Regions from separate parts of the Nocardioides sp. JCM 18998 genome, predicted to be linked through region 2. Evidence: predicted binding sites of a transcription regulator. Region 2 holds the regulator's gene; the other holds the start of a gene.

Region 1 (4,408 bases), 1.1 Mb from region 2:
ACCCCGGCAGCGACCGCTCCTGGGCGAGCGCCGCGCCCAGCCGGGCCGCACCGGCGAAGTAGGAGTTCATCGTGCCGATCGTCAGCAGCAGCGCGACGACGGTCATCACGGGCCGGGCGACGCCGCCGATGCCGACCACCAGGAGGGCGGAGAGCGGCGCCCTGCCGGGGTCGCCGCCGAGCACGGCCGTGGTCGCGAAGGCGACGCCCAGATAGAGCACCGCGACGATCGCGAGCGTGGCGGCCGCTGCCCGGGGGATGTCACGAGCCGGATGGGCGTACTCCCCGGAGACCGACGCCATGATCTCCCACCCGGCGAACGCCCAGACGAGGGCACCGGCGGCTGCCACGACGCCATGGAAGCCGTGCGGCGCGAAGGGGTGGAGGTTGCTCGCCCGGGCATGCGGCAGCGCGATCAGCACCGTCACCGCGAGCACCGCCGCGAGCACGATCGCGATGGCCAGCTGGACCCGCGCCGACAGCCTGATCCCGAACCAGTTGAGGGTCGTGACGATCAGGATGATCCCGGCCGCGACGGCCAGGGTCGTGCCGCGTCCCCGGCCGAGGTAGTCGGCGACGTACTCGCCGGCGAATCCGGCCGCCACCGGTGCGCCGATGCCGATGGTCAGGAAGAAGGCGCACCCGAGCGCGGTGGCGGCGTGGTCGCCGAAGGCGAGGCGGGCGTAGGTGGTCACCCCGCCGCCGCCCGGGTAGCGGGCGCCGAGAGCGGCGAAGGTCGCCGCGAGCGGGATCGAGACCAGCAGCAGCGAGGCCCACGCCAGGAGCGAGGCCGGGCCCGCCTTGGTCGCGGCGATCGCGGGCAGCGAGATCACGCCGGTGCCCAGCACCGCCCCGAGCGTGAGCGCCGTGCCCTGCAGAACGGAGATGCCGGGCCGCGATCCAGTCATGTCGCGAACGCTAGCGCCGACCCCTGACAAATCCGTTGGTGCCTCGTGCGAGAGTTTTCTGCATGAGCGAACCCGCCATCGAGCCGGACACCAAGGACTGGACCTGGGTCCTCGACGAGGCCTGCCCCGAGTGCGGCTTCGAGGCGCAACGCGTCACCGTCGATCGGCTCGCGCCGATCCTGCGCGACAACGCCACGGCATGGGAGCGGGTGCTCGCCGATGCGTCCGCGCGCGTACGACCGCGCGACGGTGTGTGGTCGCCGCTCGAGTACGGCGCGCACGTACGCGACGTCCACCTCGTCTTCGCGGAGCGGGTGCGCCTGATGCTGGCCGAGGATGAGCCGACCTTCGCCAACTGGGACCAGGACGAGACGGCGATCGAGAAGCGCTACGACCGCAGCGACCCGCAGGTCGTCTCCGAGGAGCTGCTCGACGCCGCCGCGAAGGTGGCTGACCTCTACGACACCGTGCCGCCCGGCGCATGGGGGCGGCGCGGGCTGCGCTCCAACGGCAGCGAGTTCACCGTCGAGACGCTCGGCCGCTATCACCTCCATGACGTGGTCCACCACGCGTGGGACGTCACCGGCGTCCGCTGGACCGGCTGATGCGCCACACCGAGTTCTGGCGCCGGATGGAGGAGGCCCTCGGTGCGGGCTATGCCGAGGTCTGGGCCTCGCAGTTCGTCCTCGCCGACCTCGGGGGCCGCACGGCCGCCGAGGCACTCGCCGACGGCTACGCGGCCAAAGAGGTCTGGGAGGCCGTGTGGGCCGCCCGTGAGCTCCCCGCCCACCTGCGCTGAGAAATCGGGACAGGTCGCGACACGCCGCGGCATCACCTTGGATCGAACATCTGTTCGGGTTAGATTTCTTCCACAGGTGACGCTGTGAGCAGCCTTTTCCACAGGCGCCGACACCAAACTGTCGGTGGCTCCGCCTAGCGTCCAGCCTTGATGACGAAGACGCGAGGAAAAGTGGCAAAGACGGCGGGCCAGAAGGCCCCTCAGGGAAGGACCATCATGGCTGGTGGAGACCGCGAGAAGGCTCTTGAGCTGGCGCTCGCAGGCATCGAGAAGCAGTACGGCAAGGGCTCGGTCATGCGACTGGGCGATGACACCCGGGCTCCGCTCGAGGTGATCCCGACCGGCGCGATCGCGCTCGACGTGGCCCTCGGCCTCGGCGGGCTCCCGCGAGGTCGCGTCGTGGAGATCTACGGCCCGGAGTCCTCCGGTAAGACGACGGTCGCGCTGCACGCCGTCGCCAGTGCTCAGCGCGCCGGCGGCATCGTCGCCTTCATCGACGCCGAGCACGCGCTCGACCCCGACTACGCCAAGGCGCTCGGCGTCGACACCGACGCCCTGCTGGTGAGCCAGCCCGACTCCGGTGAGCAGGCGCTCGAGATCGCCGACATGCTGGTCCGCTCGGGTGCGCTCGACCTGATCGTCATCGACTCGGTCGCCGCGCTCGTGCCGCGTGCCGAGATCGAGGGTGAGATGGGTGACAGCCACGTCGGCCTGCAGGCCCGCCTCATGTCGCAGGCGCTGCGCAAGATGACCGGTGCGCTCAACCAGTCCAAGACGACGGCGATCTTCATCAACCAGCTGCGCGAGAAGATCGGCGTCATGTTCGGCTCGCCCGAGACCACCACCGGTGGTCGCGCGCTGAAGTTCTACGCGTCGGTCCGCCTCGACGTCCGCCGCATCGAGACGCTCAAGGACGGCACCGACATGGTCGGCAACCGCACCCGCGTCAAGGTGGTCAAGAACAAGGTCGCCCCGCCGTTCAAGCAGGCGGAGTTCGACATCATGTACGGCAAGGGCATCTCCCGCGAGGGCGGCCTGATCGATGTCGGGGTCGAGGCCGGCCTCGTCCGCAAGGCCGGTGCCTGGTTCACCTACGAGGGCGACCAGCTCGGCCAGGGCAAGGAGAACGCCCGCAACTTCCTCAAGGACAACCCCGACCTCGCCAACGAGCTCGAGAAGAAGATCCTCGAGAAGCTCGGCGTGGGCGCCACCGTCGACGAGGCCCCGCTGGCCGAGCCGATCGGTGTCGACGACTTCTGATCCCCGAGCAGACGGTGTCAGTGACTGACCCGTGGGCGGCCGGGAATCCGCCCGACTGGCTCGGTGACGTCTCGGTCGGGGTGGACGCGTGGACGCGTCGCGCCCCGACCGAGACGGCGGAGCCGTTCGCGCGCGTCTCCGAGCGCTCGCAGCGTCGGGGCTCCACGGGCCGTCGGCGACAGCGCACAGGCGATGGCGGCCCATCCGAGCCGCTCGACGAGGTGGCCAGCGGCCCCGATGCCGATCCCGAGTCGGTGGCGCGCAAGATCCTCCTCGATCAACTCACCGGTCAGGCCCGCACCCGCAAGGAGCTCGCGGACAGGCTGGCCAAGAAGCTGGTCCCGCAAGAGATCGCCGACCGGCTGCTCGATCGGTTCGAGGAGGTCGGCCTGATCGACGACGCCGCCTTCGCGCGGCTGTGGGTCGACAGCCGGCAGTCGGGCAAGGGACTCGCCCGGCGAGCCCTCGCCCAGGAGCTGCGTCGCAAGGGCGTTGCCGACGAGGTGGCCCGCGAGGCGCTCGACGAGGTCGACCCCGAGGACGAGGAGTCAGCGGCCCGCGAGCTGGTGGCCAAGCGGATCCGCTCGCTCGGGCGCTTCGACGAGGTCACCCAGACTCGTCGGCTCGTCGGGATGCTCGCCCGCAAGGGCTACCCGCCGGGGATGGCGATGAGCGTCGTACGCGAGGCCGTGCGGGCGGCCGCGGAGGACGACGAGGACGCGTTCTCGGATGACCTGCCAGAATCCGACGTGTGACTGTCACGAAGCTGGCCCGTGCTCTGCGTCTCAAGCCGGGCGCGGTCGACCTGTCCGACTACTCGACCGATGCCACGCCCGCCATCAAAGGTGGGCGCAAGCAGGGGGAGCGGGAGCTCCAGGAGCTCGGCGAGGAGCTCCTCGATCTCCAGTCCAAGCTCTTCGCGCTCGGCAAGAGCGGAGATCGCCGACGCCTCCTCCTCGTCCTGCAGGGGATGGACACCTCCGGCAAGGGCGGCGTCCTGGTCCACACCGTCGGCCTGATGGACCCGCAGGGTCTACGGATCACCTCCTTCAAGGCGCCGACCGAGGAGGAGCGAGAGCACGACTTCCTGTGGCGCATCGAGAAGGTCGTTCCCGGTGCCGGCTACGTCGGCGTCTTCGACCGGTCCCACTACGAGGACGTCCTCATCGGCCGGGTCCGCGAGCTCGCCACGCCTCCCGAGATCGAACGCCGCTACGACGCCATCAACGAGTTCGAGAAGCGTCTCGTCGACGACGGCACCGTGATCGTGAAGTGCATGCTGCACATCTCACCCGAGGAGCAGCTGCAGCGCCTCCAGCGCCGCCTCGACGATTCCAGCAAGTACTGGAAGTACAACGCCGGCGACCTCGACGAGCGTCAGCTCTGGGCCGACTACACCCGGGCGTACGAGATCGCGCTCGAGCGCACCGACACCGAGCACG
Region 2 (4,408 bases):
CTCGACGCCACGCTGCTCGAAGACGGTCTCGCCGGTCTTCCAGTTGGTCTGGACGACGTCGCGCCGCTCCCAGGTGATCTGGTCGTACGGGTGGACGCCCTCGGTGCTGAACACCCGCTCGAGCTGGAGCCCGCCCCCGGTGCGCGCCTGCTGGCCCGAACCGCTCACCGTCTCGGTCATTGCCTTGTCCCCTTGTCGCGTGAATTTCATCGGTCTCTTGCTGTTGCTGGTGGCCCGGACAGGCACGCTTCCCCACGGCCTGCCCGGGCTGTCTGTGGTGTTATCCCTGAGTGTCAGCCGGCAGGGCTGAGGCTGCGCTCGGCGCGCAGCTTGGCGATCTCGTCCTCGAAGTCGTCCGCCGACTCGAACTGTCGGTAGACGGAGGCGAACCGCAGGTACGCGACCTGGTCGAGCGTGCTCAGCGGCGCGAGGATGGCCATGCCGACCTCGTGCGCGGGCACCTCGGCGTAGCCGCTCGTACGGAGCGTGTTCTCGACCTCCTGGCCCAGGCAGGCCAGCTGGTCCTCGGTGACCGGGCGGCCCTTGCAGGCCTTGCGGACGCCGGCGACCGCCTTGTCGCGGTTGAACGGCTCGGTCGCACCGGAGCGCTTGAGCACGGTCAGCTGCATCAGCTCGACGGTGGTGAACCGCTTCTCGCAGCCCTGGCACTGACGACGCCGGCGGATCGAGCCGCCGTCCTCGGCCACCCGGGAGTCGAGGACCTTCGTGTCGTTGTGCCGGCAGTAGGGGCAGTGCATGACGGTCCTCCTTCCTCGGGTGGTCTCTGCATCGTTCATGGGGCTCGCCGGTGTGGATCCCCCTGTGGAGGAAGCCGCCCCGACTGTGGAGAACGCGTCGCGATCTGTGCAACGAGCACGCACAAATGTGAACTAGATGTGGATAACTACATCCGTGTAACTACTAGATGTAGTGGTGACTCTATGCCCCGGCCGCAAGGCATGCAAGTGCTCCGGCGCGGCGCGCCGCGAGACCTCGGCGTGTCGCGCTCAAGGGGCGCCAAAGCGCCCCATCTCAGGAGAGAATGTGGCGCGTGGGGCAGCAGAACAGTGGCAAGCGCAAGGGCAGCCGGAGGGCGGCTCGGCCGCCGCGACGGTTCCGCAGGGACGTCTTCGCGCTGGCGCTCGGCGTCACGGTGGCGCTGATCGCGTGGGGCTATCTGGTCTATGCCGCGATCGACTTCGGTGGCGATGCACGCGACGGCGACGGCGCGTCGTGGCTCTTCCTGCTGCTGGCCGCGATCGGAGCCGCGGCGTGCCTCTTCGTCGCGCTGCTGCTGGGCGCCCGGGCACTCCGGGCGCTGGCGAGCGCTCCCGTCAGTTCGGGATACGCAGAGTCTGACCAGCCGACAGGCTCGCACCAGCGAGGCCATTGATCTTCTCGATGTGATCGATCATCGCGCGGACGTCGCCGTCGTCGGAGGCCGCCGACGCGAGGTCCCACAGCGTGTCGCCGGGGGCGACGACCACGGAGTGGGTCGACTCCGGGGCACCGGCCTGCGAGGCGGCGCCGGCGCCGTTGGAGATGAGCAGGCCGACGCCGAGCAGCGCGATCAGGCCGACGACGAAGACGACCACGCGACCGCGTCGGGTGAGCCGCAGCGTCGAGCCCTGACGCGGCGCGCGGGCCGCAGTCGCCGGGCGGACCGCTCGGACGTCGGTCGTACGCGGCGTCTCGAACAGCTGGTCGAGGGTCATCGAGCTCATGTCAGTCTCCTGGGGAAGGCGGGACTTGGTGTGTCCGAGACGATGTCTAACCGCGACCACTGACAGTTTTCGGTGGAGCGACCATCAGCGGCTTTCGATCAGACGTTCGATCGAACACATGAGCGAGAGTAGAACAAAGGTTCGAACTCGTTCAAGTGTTCGAACGAGATTTCTTGTGCCGTCTCGCGACACGCCGGATCGAACATCTGTTTGAATCCACCCGGGCGCGGCACTACCGTGAGACGCATGACCTCCAAGGAGCAGAGCAACCTGGCTGAGCTGCCCGACGGCCCGCCGGATGCGACCGGCCTCACCTACCGCCAGCAGCGCATCCTCGGTCACCTGCGCGACTGCATCGAGCAGCGCGGCTATCCGCCGAGCATGCGCGAGATCGGCACCGCGGTGGGCCTGACCTCGACCAGCTCGGTCGCCCATCAGCTCAAGGTCCTCGAGCAGAAGGGGTTCATCAAGCGCGACCCCCATCGCCCGCGCGCTCTCGAGGTCTTCCTGCCCGAGGTGCTCAAGGCCCGCAAGGCGATCAGCGGCGCCGAGGAGGTCGACTACGACGAGACCGGCATCGGCGACAGCCGCCCCGAGGCGCACTACGTCCCGCTGGTCGGCACCATCGCCGCGGGCGCACCGATCCTGGCCGAGGAGCAGACCGAGGCGGTCTTCCCCCTGCCGCGCGAGCTCGTCGGCGACGGCCAGCTGTTCCTGCTCAAGGTCAAGGGCGACTCGATGATCGAGGCGGCGATCTGCGACGGCGACTACATCGTCATCCAGCAGGCGCAGACCGCGAACAACGGCGACTTCGTGGCCGCGATGCTCGACGGCGAGGCGACCGTCAAGGAGTTCCGCCGCAAGGACGGCAAGCTCTGGCTGCTCCCCCACAACTCCGCGCTCGAGCCGATCGACGGGACCAATGCCACGATCCTGGGCAAGGTCACCGCCGTGCTACGCAGCCTGTGAAGGCGACCTCGGCATAATATCGGTGGGATCGGGCACGCCCGATCCCACCGTTTTTCTCAGGAGGCACCCGCGTGCAGGAGAACGTCATCGCCGGCGATGAGGCGATCCTCGCCCCGCCGACGGGGCGTCGCACCATCCGCCAGCGCCTCTCCACCGTCGGCGCCGGCCTGCGCGAGCTCCTGCTCATCTCGGCGCTCTACGTCGGCTACACCCTCTCGCGCCGGCTCGCCAGCGACGCCCGCGAGCCGGCGATCCACCGCGCGAAGGAGCTGCTCCGGATCGAGCGGGCCGTACGGCTCAACTGGGAACACCCGATCAACGACTTCTTCGTGCGCCACGACACGATCGGCCTGCTCGCCTCGTTCTGGTACGCCACCGCGCACTACATCATCACGCTCTCGGTGCTGGTCTGGCTCTACTTCAAGGGGCGCGACGCCTACATCCCCGCCCGTCGTGCGCTGCTCGTCACGACCGTCCTGGCGCTGACCCTCTACCTCATGCTGCCGACCGCGCCGCCGCGCTTCCTCGACGGCTACGCCGACGTGCTCGCCCTCCACTCCGACCAGGGTTGGTGGGGCTCCGACGCCTCCGCGCCCAAGGGTCTGGGCCACCTCACCAACGAGCTGGCGGCCTTCCCGTCTCTGCACGCGGGCTGGTCGCTGTGGTGCGCGATGGTGCTGCAACGACACGCCCGGTGGCGGATCGTCAAGATCCTCGGGTGGGCCGGCGCCTTCATCACGGCGGCTACCGTGATCGGTACGGGCAACCACTGGGTGCTCGACGTCCTGGTCGGCTGGATGGTGACCATCGCCGGCGTCGTGGCGGTTTGGGAGCTGACACCTAAACTGCCGGAGTGACGCGCGCCCTCCCCTCCTCCGCCGCCGCCCTGACCACCCTCGTGGTCGTGGTGGCGTCGCTGCTGTCCGTGTCCGTTGCGACCCCCGCTCAGGCGGAGCGCGGATCGGCGGTACGGCTACCGGCGGCGAGCGCGCTCGGCGACTCCGACGGCGATGCGCCGGGCGATGCGTCGATGTACCTGCGCCGGATCGCGCTGACCAAGAGCTCGCTGCGCGGCGCCGCCCGCAAGCGGGCCGAGGCCCAGGTCGCCCGCCCCAAGCTCGCCGGTGAGCGGATCGTCTGCTCCACCACCCACCCGATCTGCGTGCACTACGCGAGCGCGGGCGTCGACGCCCCCAAGGCGGGCGGCCCGATCACCCCACAGGTCGTGCTCAGCAACCTCGATCACATCTACTCGATCTACCAGAGCTCCGGCTACCGGATGCCCGAGGCCGACCACACCACCGGCGGTGGCACCACCCAGATCAACGGTGCGCCGGTGCCCGTCGACGACGTGGACATCTACCTGGCCAACATCGGTGATCAGGGCTACTACGGCTACTGCGCGCCCGAGCCGCTCGCCAGCGCGCCGTCCGCTCACCACACGCCGGCGTACTGCGTCCTCGACAACGACTACGCCGAGTTCCCGCACGGGACGCCGCTGTCCAACCTCCAGGTGACCGCCGCGCACGAGTTCTTCCACGCGGTGCAGTTCGCCTACGACGCGACCGAGGACCCGTGGTTCATGGAGTCCACCGCGGTGTGGATGGAGGACCAGGTCTTCGACAACATCAACGACAACATCCAGTACCTGCCATACGGGCCGCTGGGGAGGCCGTCGACCTCGCTCGACAAGAACACCACCTTCGGGGTGTACG

The links. The regulator LexA, encoded in region 2, represses DNA repair genes until DNA is damaged. The targets are predictions, from matches to a motif close to TCGAACANNTGTTCGA.
Region 1: a site for LexA is predicted at 1,749-1,764, ahead of recA (recombinase RecA). Genes of this name have one in related genera too.

Annotation. Positions count from the first base shown of each region.
Region 1 is NZ_AP043886.1:3,900,112-3,904,519, reverse strand. It holds gene ACZ5L9_RS18430 (APC family permease) at 1-907, opposite strand, end outside; gene ACZ5L9_RS18425 (DinB family protein) at 970-1,512, shown strand; gene ACZ5L9_RS18420 (DUF3046 domain-containing protein) at 1,512-1,706, shown strand; gene recA (recombinase RecA) at 1,923-2,966, shown strand; gene ACZ5L9_RS18410 (regulatory protein RecX) at 2,987-3,721, shown strand; gene ACZ5L9_RS18405 (PPK2 family polyphosphate kinase) at 3,718-4,408, shown strand, end outside.
Region 2 is NZ_AP043886.1:635,639-640,046, forward strand. It holds gene ACZ5L9_RS03015 (vitamin B12-dependent ribonucleotide reductase) at 1-180, opposite strand, end outside; gene nrdR (transcriptional regulator NrdR) at 294-758, opposite strand; gene ACZ5L9_RS03025 (hypothetical protein) at 1,052-1,393, shown strand; gene ACZ5L9_RS03030 (LysM peptidoglycan-binding domain-containing protein) at 1,335-1,724, opposite strand; gene lexA (transcriptional repressor LexA) at 1,971-2,693, shown strand; gene ACZ5L9_RS03040 (phosphatase PAP2 family protein) at 2,765-3,550, shown strand; gene ACZ5L9_RS03045 (MXAN_6640 family putative metalloprotease) at 3,547-4,408, shown strand, end outside.